Regions from separate parts of the Shewanella cyperi genome, predicted to be linked through region 2. Evidence: predicted binding sites of a transcription regulator. Region 2 holds the regulator's gene; each other region holds the start of a gene.
The links. The regulator sigma-54, encoded in region 2, starts transcription at its own class of promoters, with help from an activator protein. The targets are predictions, from matches to a motif close to GTTGGCACGNNNNTNGNNT.

Region 1: JYB84_RS10225 (YccF domain-containing protein) is a predicted target of sigma-54. The motif match lies at 2,393-2,411, and genes of this name have one in related genera.
Region 3: JYB84_RS02035 (superinfection exclusion B family protein) is a predicted target of sigma-54. The motif match lies at 2,413-2,431, and genes of this name have one in related genera.
Region 4: fliE (flagellar hook-basal body complex protein FliE) is a predicted target of sigma-54. The motif match lies at 2,449-2,467, and genes of this name have one in related genera.

What each region holds. Positions count from the first base shown of each region.
Region 1 is NZ_CP071501.1:2,351,555-2,355,752, reverse strand. Features, by position in the region: gene JYB84_RS10240 (DUF2817 domain-containing protein) at 1-299, shown strand, start outside; gene JYB84_RS10235 (alpha/beta fold hydrolase) at 296-1,057, shown strand; gene JYB84_RS10230 (type 2 periplasmic-binding domain-containing protein) at 1,058-1,813, opposite strand; gene JYB84_RS10225 (YccF domain-containing protein) at 1,922-2,332, opposite strand; gene JYB84_RS10220 (1-aminocyclopropane-1-carboxylate deaminase/D-cysteine desulfhydrase) at 2,560-3,525, shown strand; gene JYB84_RS10215 (hypothetical protein) at 3,538-3,711, opposite strand; gene JYB84_RS10210 (mechanosensitive ion channel family protein) at 3,953-4,198, shown strand, end outside.
Region 2 is NZ_CP071501.1:3,449,874-3,454,071, reverse strand. Features, by position in the region: gene rapZ (RNase adapter RapZ) at 1-92, opposite strand, end outside; gene ptsN (PTS IIA-like nitrogen regulatory protein PtsN) at 89-532, opposite strand; gene hpf (ribosome hibernation promoting factor) at 536-823, opposite strand; gene JYB84_RS15340 (RNA polymerase factor sigma-54) at 853-2,334, opposite strand; gene lptB (LPS export ABC transporter ATP-binding protein) at 2,448-3,179, opposite strand; gene lptA (lipopolysaccharide transport periplasmic protein LptA) at 3,176-3,730, opposite strand; gene lptC (LPS export ABC transporter periplasmic protein LptC) at 3,717-4,198, opposite strand, start outside.
Region 3 is NZ_CP071501.1:471,221-475,418, reverse strand. Features, by position in the region: gene JYB84_RS02045 (two-component system response regulator) at 1-1,192, opposite strand, end outside; gene JYB84_RS02040 (DUF3149 domain-containing protein) at 1,508-1,636, shown strand; gene JYB84_RS02035 (superinfection exclusion B family protein) at 1,748-2,371, opposite strand; gene JYB84_RS02030 (sensor histidine kinase) at 2,545-4,182, shown strand.
Region 4 is NZ_CP071501.1:2,694,961-2,699,158, reverse strand. Features, by position in the region: gene JYB84_RS11725 (sensor histidine kinase) at 1-1,044, shown strand, start outside; gene JYB84_RS11720 (sigma-54-dependent transcriptional regulator) at 1,037-2,377, shown strand; gene fliE (flagellar hook-basal body complex protein FliE) at 2,520-2,855, shown strand; gene fliF (flagellar basal-body MS-ring/collar protein FliF) at 2,897-4,198, shown strand, end outside.

The DNA of each region.
Region 1 (4,198 bases), 1.1 Mb from region 2:
GGGATATCTGGGATTGGCTCAGTCAGGATGACAGTCCGGTACCCCTGTTGCCCTTTACCCTGGAAATGGGCTCCTGGGCCTGGGTCAGAAAAAATCCCCGCCAACTGTTCAACTTTGCCGGCCTGTTCAACCCGCAAAAACAGCACAGGCACCATAGGATTTTGCGCCGCCATACCATCTTGATGCAGTTTATGCTGGAGCTGGCCCATTCCAGGCTGCTGGAGCAACTGTCGCCGGCCGAGTTGACGGGCTTCAGGGAGCAGGGTGTCAAACTCTGGTACCCGGAGTTGCTGCCATGACAACCCTTGTCATGCTGCGGGGCCTTGGCCGTGACAGGCGCCACTGGGAAGGCTTTGACGATAAGCTGAGGGCACTGGGCGCTAAGGTACTGTGCCTGGACTTGCCCGGTAATGGTAGCCTGGCGGAGCGTAAAAGCCCCCTGCGGGTGGAAGACTACGCCGACGAGCTGAGTCACAGACTCGACACTCTCGGTGTTGGTGCCTGTGTTGTGCTGGGGATTTCGTTTGGCGGCATGGTGGCGCTGAGTCTGGCAGCCCGCGACAAGCGGGTGCGCGCCGTGTGGGTTTTGGGCTCAAGCGACCGGCACTCGCCCTGGTTCCGGCGCTTTTCGCTGCCGGCGGTGGTGTTTGCTGGCCTATCTGCCGCCGCATCCGTGCTCAGGCAGCGGGTGCTTCCTGACCCACGACCTGAAATTGGCCTGGTTGAAACTGCGATAGTGAAACTTGTCAGCCATCAAAGAGGTGAGGATTGGGAACTGATAGCCCGCTGGAGCCGCCTGCATCAAGTGGCCTGCACCAGCCTTGGCAATATGCTGCGCCAGCTTTGGGCTGCCTGGCGCTTTGAGGCGTCGCCGGTAAACTGCCCAAGTTACTTTATCCATGGCAGGAACGACCGCCTGGTGCATCCCTGTTGCAGTGAGTCGCTGGCGGGGCGTTACGGAGCATCGGTGAATTACTTGCCCAATGGTGGCCATGATCTGGCCCTGGATGTGCAGCCACAGTTGCTGGCGCTGCTGACTGACGTGGTAGCCGACTGATCAACGTATGGTCTGGCACACCACAGTGTCGCTGGGCTCGGGGCATTCTCTCCTCAAACGCTCAAGCTCCCGACTCAGCTGAGTAGTCAGCTCGGTTTGGCTGTCTGCCAGCATATGGAAATAGTAATTGACCAGAGGCGGCAACGGCAGCGGCACTATGTCTTCCATAGCCTTGTCATCCATAGCCTTGTCATCCACAGCCTTGCCATCAACGCCCTGCTGACGAGCGAATTCTTCCACTACTGAGGGCAGCATCAACATAATATCGCCGCGCCCCTTGCGCAGCATGTCGACCGCACCGGGAAGGGATTTGGCGTAGGTGATATTGCTGATTTTCAGGGCCTTGGCCTGATATTCGAGCACCCGGATGGCGTGTACGCTGATAAGCGTCAGGGGTTGCAGATCTTCGAAGGAGTCCACCTTGAGCGAACGGTGGCCGTATAACCGCAACTCGGTTTTGAATATGGCCGGTTTGACCAGATGCATATGTTGCCATTGGGAAACCACTTCCGGCTCCATCACCATGATGCCGTCGAGGTGGCCCTGTTGCAGCACCAGGGGCAGGCGGGCTGCGGGCATATCCACCAATTGCGTTGCCAGACCCAGATTGGCGTATGCCTCCAGCACTTTTTGTTGCACCCCGGGCAATTTGGACATCACCTCCTCATTGGTGCCTATGCGCAGCGTAGCGGCATCCTGGGCCGCAGCGAAGAGGAAGGGCTGTAAACACAACAGGCCCATCAGCCAGCGTATCATCGGGGACTCCTGCATGGCCGGCCTGTTGGCCGGAACATGCTAAGCATAGCCGCTAAAGCGCCGGCCTTCCCGGCGCTTAGGCTCTGTAGCTTAGCTCTGGTGCTGTGGTTAATCCCGCACAGGCACCACGGTACGGCCTATGGGGGTCAGGCTCAGCAGTGCCAGCTTCAGGTGCTGGATGCCGAAGGGGATACCTATGATGGTGATAAAGCAGCCCAGGGCATGGGCCAGATGGCCTATGGCGAGCCAGATCCCGAACAGAAAGAACCATACCAGATTGCCGACAAATCCCAGTGGACCTGTGCCCAGATCTTCATGACCGTGGAGCACCCGGCGGTTAACATGTTCCTGACCGAAGGGCCAAAAGGCCAGTTCGCCTATGACAAAACAGGCTCGGCCAAAGGGGATGCCTATGATGCTGATAAAACACAGTAATCCTGCCAGCCACCATGCCAGCCCCATGACAAATCCCCCGAGGACAAACCAGGCAATGTTAAACAGCAGTCGCAGCAGTGACATATAGCTCTCCTTGATTTCGCTGACGGCGGGACTTCTGTCCCGCGTGATTTGCCAATGTCCTAGCCAATACTGTGCCAAATTACTAATGTCATTTAATAACAATGTATTATACGCATTTTTGCCGCCAAAGGGGGGAAGCCTGTTGGTCTGTTTCACCATAAGCCGGTGATTTTCACCAAGGCTCCACTGACGTACAATGGCCCGGCAATTCAGTACAGGAGCCCTATGTGTCGAGCCTTTTTCCACTGTCACCGTCACCGGTCGAGGAGTTCAACTTTGCCGGACACAGGCTGCTGGTCAAACGGGATGACTTGTTGCATCCCCAATTCAGTGGCAACAAGGCGCGCAAATTTGCCTGGTTCCTGGAGCATGACTTTCCCGGGGTCAAACGGCTTATCGGCCACGGTTCGGCCCAGGCCAACTCCCTTTACTCAATGGCGGCACTGGCCAGGCTCAAGGGCTGGCACTTGCAGTTTTATGTTGACCATATCAGCGAGCATTTGCGTCTCAATCCCTGCGGTAACTTCAAGGCGGCCCTGGCACTGGGGGCCGAACTGATTGAAGTGGGGGCTCAGGCCCGCAGGGAAGGGATGAATCTTGAGAGCTATTTGCAGCAGCACCTGGTCTCAACCCTGGAGCAAGACTGCCTGTTTGTCCCCGAGGGGGGGCGCTGTGGCTACGCCGAGTATGGGGTTGCTGCCCTGGCACGGGAAATTGCCGAGTATGCCGCGACCAATGGAATTGCCGAACTTAAATTGATGCTGCCTTCCGGGACCGGCACCACTGCGCTGTTCCTGAGCAAGTATTTTGTGGAGCAGGGCCTGGATATCCAGGTGCTGACCTGTGCCCTGGTGGGGGATGACAACTACCTAAAGGCGCAGTTCGCCGGGCTCGGTGCCCAGGAAAGGCACTTTCCGACCATTCTCTCTCCCGGACGCAAATACCATTTCGGCAAATGTTATCGGGAGTTTTTTGAGATCTGGTCGGCATTGGAAAAGACCGGCACGCAGTTTGAGCTGCTGTACGATCCGCTGGCCTGGATCCTGCTGCTTGACTACATGGATGCCCACCCAGATGCCCGGGTACTATACCTGCATCAGGGGGGATTGCTTGGCAACGAATCCATGCTGCCCAGGTATGTGCGAAAATTCCCCGAACTGGCGCACGCCGCCGGTCTTTCGCTTGAACGCTAAGCCTTTGGCCATTCAGCGATTACTGCTGAGCAGCCACTTCACAAAATTTTGCGCCTCACTGCGCCGGGCAAAGGTCTGACGATTTTTGCCCTTGCCGTCCGTGTAAGCGATGGAGTTTTTGTTTACTGAAATCGCATCAACCGGAAATGCCACCTTAATATCATGACCGTCAGCCTTGTATGACATGGCCACTCTCCTTTTACATTGGGTTGCCTTGGCGATGGTTGGCATCGCACTTTCCGCAGGGCTCAGGCCATTGGCCCGGCATCCTTGTCGGGGTTGTGCACCAGAGTCCCACAGACAGATGACAGATTAATGAAAGGGGATTCCTCTTTAATTTCCAGTCAGTTGCCGGACCAGTGTTGGCTGTATTGGTGCCATTTCGGTGCTAGACTGGGCCAAAAGCGCAAACACATAAGGACACAAGATGCAAAAGTCGCTTGGGGCAGTGATGCTGCTGTGGCTGCTGGCCATGGGGACGGCAACAGCGGCCGAATCGCCATCGAATGCCACTGCCAATGCCGCCCAATCGGACCTGATAACAGCCGTGGCAAAGGAAGAGCAAATCGACCAGGAAATTGCCGGGGACATGGGGGCCGACGCCCACTTCGATTACCGCGATCCCTTGCATCGGGATACACCCAGGGGCGCCTTGCAGGGCTTTTTTCATGCG
Region 2 (4,198 bases):
TTGTCGACGCAGTAATAGCCCAGGTCTTCCAAGACCCTCAGGGCAACGGTTTTGCCCGAGCCCGATCGACCTGAGACTATGACCAGTTTCATCCGGTGATCACCTGATAGAGTTCAGCGTCATCCTGGCTTTTGCGCAGTTGCTTGAGGATTTGCTTGTCGTTGAGCTTTTCTGCCATGGCGGCGAGTGTGCTCAGGTGCTGCTGGCATTGGTCCGATGGCACCAGTAGGGCAAACAGTATGTCAACCGGCTGTTTGTCTATGGCGTCAAAACTGATGGCCTCTTCACATTTGACCAGCACGGCGATCGGGGTCTCTATGCTGTTCAAGCGGCCATGGGGGATGGCAATACCATTGCCTATGCCTGTGCTTCCCATTTTTTCTCGGGCCAATAGGCTTTCGAAGATCTCTTGAGAAGAGAGGGTGGGGTACTGGGCGCTGGCGATATCGCTGATCAGTTCCAGTACCTTTTTCTTACTGCCCGGAGTGGCACAGGTGGTGCACTCCGGCCTCAGGATGGTACTCAGTTCCATCTTTTAGTGCTTAGTCAGTTTCTCTTTGTGTTTGATGACCTGACGATCCAATTTATCAATCAGAGCGTCGATGGCGGCGTACATGTCTTCATGCTCAGACGTGGCAAACACTTCACCACCATTGAGGTGCAGCTTGGCTTCTGCAATCTGCTGCATTTTTTGAACATTGAGCACAACGTGCACATTATTGATCTGTTCGAAGTGGCGTTCAAGCTTGGTAAATTTGCTCTCTACATAGTTACGCAGTGAATCTGTAATTTCGATATGGTGCCCAGTCAGATTGATTTGCATAGACACTTTCCTCCAGTTTTTACAGTGAGTTATAAGCTTTTACGCTGGTTTGACGGCGGGATCAGCATTGCTTCACGGTACTTTGCAATGGTACGTCTAGCAACGTTGATTCCCTGTTCCGCCAGAAGTTCCGCCATTTTGCTGTCGCTCAATGGTTTCTTCTGATTTTCTGCAGCCACCAGTTTCTTGATAAAGGCGCGGATGGCCGTAGACGAGCATTCTCCACCGTCTTCCGTACTGACATGGCTGGAGAAGAAATACTTCAATTCGAAAATACCCCGCGGGGTATGCATGTACTTTTGGGTGGTCACCCTGGAAATGGTGGACTCATGCATTTCCACCGCTTCGGCTATGTCGTTCAGCACCATGGGCTTCATGGCTTCTTCACCGTACTCAAAGAAACCTTGCTGGAACTGCACTATGCAATTGGCCACCTTGAGCAGGGTGTCGTTGCGGCTCTCCAGGCTCTTGATAAACCACTTGGCTTCCTGCAAATGGCCACGGATAAACTGGCTGTCAGCCTGACTGCGACTGGTGCGGGCCATGGCGGCGTAATGCTGATTGACGTTGAGCTTGGGCATGCAATCGGGATTGAGTTCCACCACCCAGCGGCCATTTTTCTTGCTCACAGAGACGTCGGGGATAACGTACTCGTCCTTGCCGGACGTGACCTGTTCACCCGGACGGGGATTGAGGCTCTGGATCAGCACTATGGCTTCACGCAGCTCATCTTCCTTCAGACGGGTTTTGCGCATCAGGGTGCGGAAGTCCCTGGCGGCAATCAGATCCAGATGGTCGCGGATCAGCAGTTTGGCGTTTTCCAGGTGTGGCGTATCGGCGGCAAAGTGGGCCAGCTGGATCAGCAGGCATTCACTGAGGTCCCTTGCGGCCACCCCTATGGGGTCGAAGTGCTGGATGCGCTTGAGCACGGCTTCCACTTCGTCCAGCTCCACTTCATCGTCGCCCATGGCTTCGAGTATGTCTTCCGTGGTCTGGGTCAGGTAACCGCGTTCATCTATGGCGTCTATGATGGCGGTGGCTATGGCCATGTCGGTGTCTGAGAAAGGGGTGAGGTTCTTTTGCCATTCCAGGTGTTCATAAAGCCCGTCGCTGGTCTCTCCCTGGAAGGGCATATCATCATCGCGCATCATGGAGCCGCTGCCGGAAGCAGGGGCGGCGGTGAACACTTCGTCCCAGGTGGTATCCATGGGCAATTCATCGGGCATGGACTGCTGGGTCAGGGCGTCGGAGGTTTCCAGGGTGGAGCTGTCATCGTTACTGCTGGCCGTGACGGGCTCGGAGAAGTCGTCCTGCTCCCTGTGATCTGAATCGCTGCGCTCCTGGCTGTCGAATTGGTCATCGTCCAGCTCCAACAAAGGGTTGGAATCCAGCGCTTGTTGAATTTCCTGTTGCAGTTCAAGTGAAGAAAGTTGCAACAGCCTGATGGCCTGTTGCAATTGCGGCGTCATGGTCAGTTGTTGGCCCAGCTTGAGCTGGAGTGACGCTTTCATCTACTGCGGATCCTTGACTGTTATTGTTATCAGAAAGCTGTTTTCTATCAGTTTTGTGAACTGCTGGCCAGTTGCACTCTTCCTTAATGAGATAGAGATCAGGCTAAATTTAACTATAGCCTGAATTGCTCACCCAAGTACACCGCCCGCACCTGCTGATTGTCCAGAATCTCGGCAGGGGTGCCTTCGGCGATGAGGTTGCCATGGCTGACTATGTAGGCTTTTTCACAGACATCAAGGGTTTCTCTGACGTTGTGATCCGTGATTAATATGCCGAGGCCGCGACTCTTGAGCTGCTCAATTATTTTCTTGATGTCTATGACCGAAATGGGGTCGACACCGGCGAAGGGTTCATCGAGCAGAATAAAGCGCGGATTGGCGGCCAGAGCACGGGCGATTTCGACCCGGCGCCGCTCACCACCGGACAAAGACATGCCCATGTTGTCGCGGATATGGGTGATGTGGAACTCTTCCAGCAGCTGCTCCAGTTCCTCTTCACGCTGATCCTGGTCCAGATCCTTGCGGGTTTGCAGTACCGCCATGATGTTGTCGTGCACGGACAGCTTACGGAAAATGCTTGCTTCCTGGGGCAGGTAGCCTATGCCCTTGCGAGCCCTCAGATGCATGGGGTCCAGGGTCAGGTCATCTTCGTTGATATGGATGCTGCCCTTGTCACTTTTCACCAGCCCCACCACCATGTAGAAGGTGGTGGTTTTGCCGGCGCCATTGGGGCCCAGCAGACCGACCACCTGGCCGGTGCGCACGCTGAGACTGACGTCCTTGACCACGGTGCGGTTTTTGTAGCTTTTGGCCAGATTGCTGGCCTTAAGGATCAGTTCCGTCATTGGCGAACCGGCTCCTTATCCTGCTCTTGTTCTTCGGGCTTGGGAGCCAACTGTTCCTGATAGTTTTCCGGCTTGATGATGGTGATCACCCGTTCATCGCCTTTTTGGCTGCTGTCGGCCTTCAGTTGCTGCTTTTCAATGTCATAAATGATTTTGTCGGCGTTGACCTGGCTGCCATCCTGTTCAATTTTGGCATTGCCCGTGAGCGTCATGGTGCGATTGTCCATGTTGTAGCTGATCTCATTGGCACTGGCGCTGGCCTGGCGGCCGTCATCCAGGGTCTGACTGTAGGTGGCGGGCTTGCCCTTGGCCACCAATACCCTTTGTCCTGAGGCTTCATCGGTATAGGCACTGAGTTCCTGAGCGGTGATCTTCAGGCTGCCCTGGGTCAGCAGTACCGGCCCACCATAGACCACCCGCTTGTTCTTGATGTCGGCAAATTGGGTGGCGGCAGCAATTTTCAATTCCTGCAGCAGGTCGTTGTTTTTGGCTGTGGCCATGGTGCTGCACAGGCACAGTGCCAGTGCCAGCAGGGTTTTACTTGGGTTCATAGCTTCCTTTTACCTGACTGAGCAGTTTGACTTCCTGGGCATTGAGATCGGCATACAGGCCCTGGCCGGTGACATTGAATCCTTTGCCGAAGACCAAAATTGGCCTGTTCGAAGTCATTATCATAGTGTTCAAATCCAGCTCCAGATAGCTGGTGGATAGATTTTGCAGCGGTTCCTGTTGGCTGATTGCCTGGATTTGCACATCCTGTTCCAGTACCACCTTGCCGCTGTTTTTGCTGAGCTTGCCGCGACTGGCAGACAGACGCCATTGGGCCGCGCCTTCATTGGGATAGATCAGATACACGGGCTCGGTGAATTCGGTAATGTTGCTGGCCTGGAAATGCTCCATGTAGCTGGCACTCACCTTGCTGCTGACCTGGCCTTTGTCATTGTACTCGACACTGCGCAGTTCGGTGGCGACAAAGTCCGGCAGCAGCTGGGATGAGGTTTGCTTGCCTTCGCCCGCAT
Region 3 (4,198 bases), 1.2 Mb from region 2:
GCTGATCGTGATTGGCCAGGTAACTCATCTTTACCGCCATGGCAATCGATTCGCTGATGTCATGGAATACCATGATGGCGCCTATAACCTGGCCCAGTTCATCCTTGATGGGGGCGGCCGAATCTTCGACCCGGTACACTGTACCATCGCGGCTGGTCAGCTGACTGTTCAGCGCCATGGCGACGATTCGTTTCTCGTTCAGCGCCAGGATAGCCGGATTCAGGCCACGCATCTGGGTGTCGGCATCCCTCAGATTCATCACGGTTTCTATATGCTCTCCCTCGGCCTCCCGCAGCAACCAGCCGGTCATGCGCTCGGCAATGGGATTCATAAAACTGATGCATCCCTCCAGATCTGTGGCTATGACGGCATCACCTATGGAACTCAAGGTGACCTTGAGGCGTTCCTTTTCTGCCGATAGTTCGCGTTTGGCCCGCTTGATATCAGTCACATCCACCAGGGTCAGAAGGTAGCCACAGACATCTTCTTTTTCAAAACGGGGCGAAATATAGGCCTGCAGATCCTCGGCGCCCTGAATGGGTGAGTCCAGATGCACGGAAACCAGACTGGTGGTTTCGGAATGGACCCCATGCAAGGGCAGCTGGCGCCACAACTCAGGCGGCAGGACCTCTATGGCCTCTTCCCCCTTCATGCTTTGGGCACCTTGCTCGAACCACTGGCCGGCAAAGTCATTGCTGTACAGGTTGCGCCAGTCAGGCGACCAATAGGAAATAAATACCGGCAGATGGGTCACCAAATCGTGTAACTCTTCCCTGGCGGTACGCAGCGCATTGGCCTGTTGCACCAGGGTCAGCTGACTCCTGACCCGCAATTGGCACAGCCTGAAATCTATGGGTTTGCTGAGAAAATCGACACCGCCGTAGCTCAATGACTGATATTCAAACTCGGAGGCGGAATGGGAGGTGACAAAAATAACGGCGCTGTTACAGGTATTGGGGCTGCGCTTCAGCCGCTTGCAGACTTCAAAGCCGCCCATGCCCGGCATTTCGATATCCAGCAATATCACTTCGGGTCTGTGCTGCTCAGCCAACAGCAGCGCTTCTTCACCATCCTGGGTGGTGATAATGCTGCCAAGCTCCTTCAGAGCCTCTTCCAGCAACAACAGGTTGGCCAATTCATCATCAACAATGAGTATGGTCGCCGGAGGCGTAGACTGGGATGAAAATAGCATTCGAGGCTTCCTTTCCATTCGCTTCTTCACTGTTAGTTATAGATGCAAGGTCCAAAAATTGCGAACGCACTTTTCATTGAATCTTTTTGTAAATACAGAGAATTTTGTCAACTTTTGCCCTACAAAGGTGCAGTGCCAACAAGCCGGAAAATCGGCTGCGATCAAAAAATCACAATAAACTTGATGAAACTCAAACTTTTAACACTGAAAATGTGTCAGGAGGCCGGGATGGGGACTTTATTGATCAGGATCAGTAATTCGGGAGCGTCATCGAGATAGGTTAATCACGACCGCACAAGAAAGAGGATTTCAATCATGGCGTTTTGGCTCGATTTAATGTTTGGTAACCCTATCGGTTTACTCTCTATGATAGTTATCTTCAGCACGATAGGGATTATTTCCTATTTATCGTGGATGTTCTTTGTGAAGTCTGCCAAGCCCTAGGGTTTTTGCTTTCTGTTGTTCTGATCTGTGCAAGTTGCAAGTATTGAGTGATTTATTTTGGGGGCCATTGGCCCCCGTTTTTATTGTCGGCATCCCTACCTGGAATCAGGCTCAGGCTGCGCGTTGTGAGCCTGGCTTGCGGGCCTGAACCAGGCCGGTGACAAAGCTTGGACGGGTGCGGATAAGCTGCTGCAACTCTTCCTGACTGGGCTCTCCCGCCGGCAGTCGCAGCACATCACGGTTCAGGTAAATCCTGGCTTTCATGGAAATTTTATAGTCAGCCGTGGAACCCTGAATCGCATAATGACGCTCATTTCCCAGGCATTCGAGGATATTGGTGGCCACCAGGCTCTTCACCGCCAGTTCGTCCTTGGGCAAGGTTAAAATAGTGGCCCCCTGCAGAAAGAACTCCCGCAACAGGGCGCGCTCGGCCGGATCCAGCAAACGCACCTTTTTTTCAATGGTTTCCACCGCTCGTCTGTCACCCAAATAACAGATGGCTTCGTCCAATAGAAAATTCAACAATCGACTGACAAAGTAAGCGGCACCGATAATCAGTCCCAATCCCAAAAGCTGGGGCTGACTCTGTACCACAGAATTCAAATTCAGGGCTTCCAGCAGCGCCTGGGGCCCAAACAGCAAGCCGCCACAGGCGACCACCAACCACAACATGGTCTTGGTCAACCAATGTTTACCATTAAGACCACCCAATGATGTCAGATCCAGTTTGTTCATAGCTCATCCCATGCGTCAGAAAATTGAACAGCAATCAAGTAAAGCAAAATGGATGCCAGCATTGGCTGCTTGGGTATAGCCTGTTCAATCTGATAGATTTTCTGTGTGATTTGGACAAGGGGGCTATGCTTATACATAATCAAACCCCGGGCCTTTAGGATACCTGTCCCTCTATGCTGACTTTCTCCCGTCAATTGGTGCAAAGCCCCATCGGCAGAAAATTGATGATCTCCATAGTGCTGTTCAGCTCGCTGATCACCCTGGTGACCACGGGCTACCAGCTGGTGATGGATTACCGCAGCGACCTGGGCCGTATTGACCGGGCATTCACCACCATAGAAACGGTCAACCTCGACGTGCTGGCCGCCAGCATCTGGGTCATAGACGAGCGACTGATCAATACCCAGCTTAATGGTTTAATCCAGCTGCCGGATATCACCTACATATTGATCAATGATGACAGCGGCCAGCACTGGGCAATAGGTGAGCGCCTGGACGATAACGTGCTGGAGCGGGAATTTCCGCTGCAGTATAACTCCGGCAGCGAATCCATCGCCGTTGGCAAGCTGCTGGTGCAGGCGGATTTGAATGCCATTTACCAACGCCTCTATGACAGGGCAATCCTGATCTTGCTGTCCAATGCCATCAAGACCTTTCTGGTGGCCGGCATGATCCTGTTTCTGGTGTGGATCAACATCACCCGCCACCTTCACAGCCTCAGCGAATACTGTCAACGCATTGATCTTGAAGGTGAGTTCTCGCCACTGGCCTTTCACCAGAAGGGCAAACAAAACGAGTTTGACCTGGTGGCATTGGCGATTAATGAAATGCAGGAGCAACTGCGGCGCTCCTTCAGTGCCATCAAAAAATCCCGTACCGAGCTGCAGATAGCCCTGGAAGACAGGGAAAGACTGCTGGAACTGGAACGCTCCTACAAGGATGAACTGGCCAAACAGGTCAAGGAGCGGACCCAGGAGTTGGAACACTCGCTGCAAATCCTTAAGCGGGCGCAACAGGTGCTGGTGGAACAGGAAAAAATGGCGGCCCTGGGGGGCCTGGTGTCCGGGGTGGCACACGAGATCAACACCCCCATAGGCATCTGCCTGACCGCCGCCAGCGCCCAGCTGGCCCATATCGACGAACTGGTCAAACTTATCCACAGCCCCGATGCCACCCTGGAGGAAATCAACGCCATACTGGATGAGTATCAGCAAAGCTGTGAACTTATCGTCAGCAACATCACCCGCGCCAGCAACCTGATCCAGAAATTCAAAACCGTGGCCGCCGAGCAAAGCCACGAGGAACACCGTAATATCAACCTCAAGCAGGTGCTGGGTGAAATCTGCGAGTCCACCTCGCTGATCTTCGCCCCCATGAAGGTGGACCTCGACATAGAAGCAGACGAAAACCTCTATATCACCACCAATCAAAGTCTGTTGAGTCAGATAGTCAGCAATATCCTGTCCAATGCCTATACCCATGCCTTCAATCGGGACAGGGAAAACAAGCTGCAAATCCGTGCCGAAGTGAAAAATCACCATCTGGAAATTCTGATTGAAGACAATGGCAAGGGCATTACGGCCGAGGTGGCCGAGCACATGTTTGAACCCTTCTTTACGACCAGCCGCAGTCGTGGCGGCACCGGCCTTGGGCTGTCTGCGGCATTCAATGCCGCCACCCTGCTCAAGGGCAATGTCCGCTATGTGCCGAATTCCAGTCTGGGCGGTGCGGCCTTTGCCATCCGCTTTCCGGTCAACGCCCACTTCGAAGCACCCATGCCCCTGACTCAACCCAATAATCTCCATGGCTGAGTGCAGGGCCTCACCC
Region 4 (4,198 bases), 750 kb from region 2:
TTTCCGGCGCTGAATTTGTCTTCCCTCAGGGGAGCCAAAGCGGATGCCGTTGCCATTTCCATGGATGAAGTGCTGCATGCCATGCCATCGGGTGTGGTGATATTGGATGGCAATGGTGTAGTGCGACAGGCCAACCCCATGGCCGCCGAATTGCTGGGAATGCCTTTGGTTGCCGAACGCTGGCTCAGCATTATCAACCGGGCTTTTGCTCCCCGTGAGGATGATGGTCACGAAGTGTCCTTGCGCAATGGCCGCAGGGTCAAGTTGGCCATTACCCCTTTACTGCAAACCCAGGGGCAATTGATTGTACTGACGGATCTGACCGAGACCCGTTTGTTGCAAAAACACGTGGCACACCTGCAACGTTTGTCTGCCTTGGGAAAAATGGTAGCCACCCTGGCACACCAGATCCGTACCCCCCTGGCGGCGGCATTACTTTATGCGTCCAATCTTGGCAGTGCCAAGTTAACTGCCGAATCCTCATCCCGCTTTCGACAAAAATTGGTGGACAGGCTCAATGAGCTTGAGCGTCAGGTCAATGACATGCTGTTGATGGCCAAGGGGCGTCACGAAGCCATGGGTGAGCGTACCCAACTGGCACCCATACTGGCCACAGTGATGGATAACTGCGCTCCCCTGGCACAGCGCAGCCAAGCTCAATTGCAGCTTATCGATTCCAGTCAGGGACAAATCCTGGCCAATGCCAATGCCCTGGGGTCTGCGATAAATAATCTGTTGATGAATAGCCTTGAGGCAGGTGCTAGCCGGATAGAAGTAAGGGCCGAGGATACAGAGGGTAAGGTGCTGCTGACGGTCACGGATAACGGTAAAGGCCTTGAGCCAGATCTACAGCAAAAAGTGCTGGAACCTTTTTATACCACCAAAGCCCAGGGAACCGGGTTGGGATTGGCCGTGGTGCAGACTGTGGTTCGCAATCACGGCGGCGAGTTCAATATGCAATGTGCACCCGGGCAAGGATGCTGTGTGACATTGCGTTTTCCGCTGGTGGCCGAGTCCATCAAAGAGGAGGTCAACCATGGCTGAAGCAAGCATATTGCTGGTGGAGGATGATGCCGCGCTGCGTGAGGCGCTGGTGGATACCCTGATGCTGGCTCACTACGATTGTCAGGAGGTTGCCAGTGCCGAGGAGGCCATTCTGGCGCTCAAGCATCGCCGTTTTGATATGGTGATCAGCGACGTACAAATGGAAGGCATAGGTGGCATGGGCCTGCTTGGCTATCTCAGGCAACATCATCCCAAGATTCCCGTGTTGCTGATGACCGCCTTTGCCACCATAGGCAGCGCTGTCAGCGCCATTAAACTGGGGGCGGTTGATTATTTGGCCAAACCCTTTGCTCCCGAGGTGCTGCTCAATCAGGTCAGCCGTTATCTGCCGGTGGCTGCCGCGCCCGACAGGCCGGTGGTGGCCGATGACAAGAGCTTGGCACTGCTGTCTCTGGCTGAGCGGGTGGCAAAGTCGGACGCTTCCGTAATGATCCTGGGCCCCAGCGGTTCGGGAAAGGAAGTGCTGGCGCGGTATATTCATAACAACAGTCCAAGGGCCGAGGGGCCATTTGTGGCCATCAACTGTGCCGCCATTCCGGAGAACATGCTGGAGGCGACCCTGTTCGGTTATGAGAAGGGCGCCTTCACCGGTGCTTTCCAGGCTTGCCCCGGCAAGTTTGAGCAGGCCCAAGGCGGCACCTTGCTGTTGGACGAGATCTCCGAGATGGATCTTGCGCTGCAGGCCAAGTTACTGAGGGTATTGCAGGAGCGTGAAGTTGAACGGCTCGGCAGTCGCAAAACCATCAAGCTGGATGTCAGGGTATTGGCAACCTCCAACAGAGATCTTAAGTCCATGGCCGAGCAGGGGGATTTTAGGGAAGATCTTTATTACAGGATCAATGTGTTCCCTCTGACCTGGCCGGCGCTGAACCAAAGACCTGCAGATATACTGCCGCTGGCCCGTCATCTTCTGGCCCGCCATTGGAGTCGCAATGGTATTGGCGCGGCTCCCGAACTGGACGACGGTGCCTGCCGTCGTTTGCTGTCCTACCGTTGGCCCGGCAACGTGCGGGAGTTGGATAATGTCATCCAGCGCGCCATCATTCTGTGCCACGATGCGACGGTGACGGCCCAGGACATTATTCTGGATGCCCAGGAAGTGGCCTTTACCGAACATACAGGGGAAGGGCGCTGTGAGCCGGATGGCCTGGGGGATGAACTCAAGGCCCAGGAGCACGTCATCATTCTTGAAACCCTGTCCCAATGTAAAGGCAGCCGCAAACTGGTGGCCGAGCGTCTGGGGATCAGTGCCCGCACGCTCAGGTACAAGATGGCCAGGATGCGTGAAATGGGCATTCAATTACCGGCCTGACCGCTGATCCCCCCCATAAAAGCAGAGCTTGTCTCTGCTTTTCCTCGTTTCTGCTTTCTTGCCCTGATACAGTTGGCAAAGATTTTGCTTTATCTGGTTATCGCGTTTAATCGCCGTCAAATTAGTGACAAGGGAGCCGGATATGCAAATTGGAAATTCTTCACTGCTGCAGGAGATGCAAGCGCTGACGCGCGAAATCTCGCCGCAGATGGGCATAGAAGCCAATCCCCTGCGCCAGGTTAACAATACCGCCGGCACCGATTTTGGTGATCTGTTGGTCAATGCCCTGGGCAACGTCAATCAGCTGCAAGGTACCGCCAGCAATCTGGCCACCCGTCTTGAGATGGGTGACACCACAGTCACTCTGTCCGACACTGTCATTGCCCGGGAAAAGGCCAGTGTCGCCTTCGAGGCCACGGTACAGGTGCGCAACAAATTGGTGGAAGCGTACAAAGAAATCATGAGCATGCCTGTATAGGCCCGTAACGCATTTAAAGGGTGACTGACGTGAGCACAGATATGATAGTCGGAAGCGGTGCGGGAATGGGCGCCGAGGGGCTGGAAGGAATGGCACAGGAAAACAAGTCTGGTATGTTAGGCAGCCTGGGTGGCGTCGACATGATGCGCCAAATCACCATGATTTTGGCTCTGGCCATCTGTTTGGCCCTGGCAGTCTTTATCATGATGTGGGCTCAGGAACCGGAGTACCGCCCCTTGGGTAAGATGGAAACCCAGGAAATGGTGCAGGTGCTGGATGTGCTCGACAAGAACAAGATCCCCTATCAGATTGATGTGGATGTGGTGAAGGTGCCCGAGGACAAGTATCAGGACGTCAAGATGATGCTGAGCCGCGCCGGCGTCGACAGCTCACCGGCTGGCAGTGAGGACTTCCTCAGTCAGGACAGTGGTTTCGGCGTCAGTCAGCGCATGGAGCAGGCCCGTCTGAAACACAGTCAGGAGCAAAACCTGGCCCGCGCCATCGAAGAGCTGAAAAGTATCAGTCGCGCCAAGGTGATCCTGGCCCTGCCCAAAGAAAATGTGTTCGCCCGCAATAAATCCCAACCCAGCGCTACTGTGGTGGTCACCACCCGTCGTGGTGGTTTGGGTCAGGGTGAAGTGGATGCGATTGTGGACATTGTGGCCTCGGCCGTGCAGGGACTGGAACCCACCAAGGTGACAGTCACAGACTCAAATGGTCGTTTGCTCAACTCAGGCAGCCAGGATGGTGTCTCTGCCCGTGCTCGCCGTGAACTTGAACTGGTGCAGCAGAAAGAAGCCGAATACCGCAGCAAGATTGACGCGATTTTGATGCCGATATTGGGGCCGGAAAATTTCACCTCCCAGGTGGATGTCAGTATGGACTTTACCGCCGTGGAGCAGACCGCTAAAAGGTTCAATCCCGATCTGCCAGCGGTTCGCAGCGAGATGACAGTGGAGAACAGCAGCGGTGGCGCCGGTGTGATGGGGATCCCGGGCGCCCTGTCCAATCAGCCTCCCATGGAGTCCAACATCCCGCAAACCCTGGCGGCAGCAAACCAGTCTGCCTCGGAAAACAATGGTTCCAGCCACAGGGAAGCGACCCGTAATTATGAGCTCGACACCACTATCAGCCATACCCGTCAACAGGTTGGGGTATTGCGCCGGGTGAGTGTTTCCGTAGCGGTGGATTTCAAGAACGGCGGCGCCAACGGCGAAGGTCAGGTGGCCCGCGTGCCCAGAACCGAACAGGAACTGGCCAATATCCGCCGCCTGCTGGAAGGTGCCGTGGGCTTTGACAGCCAGCGTGGCGACATGCTGGAAGTGGTTACCGTGCCCTTTATG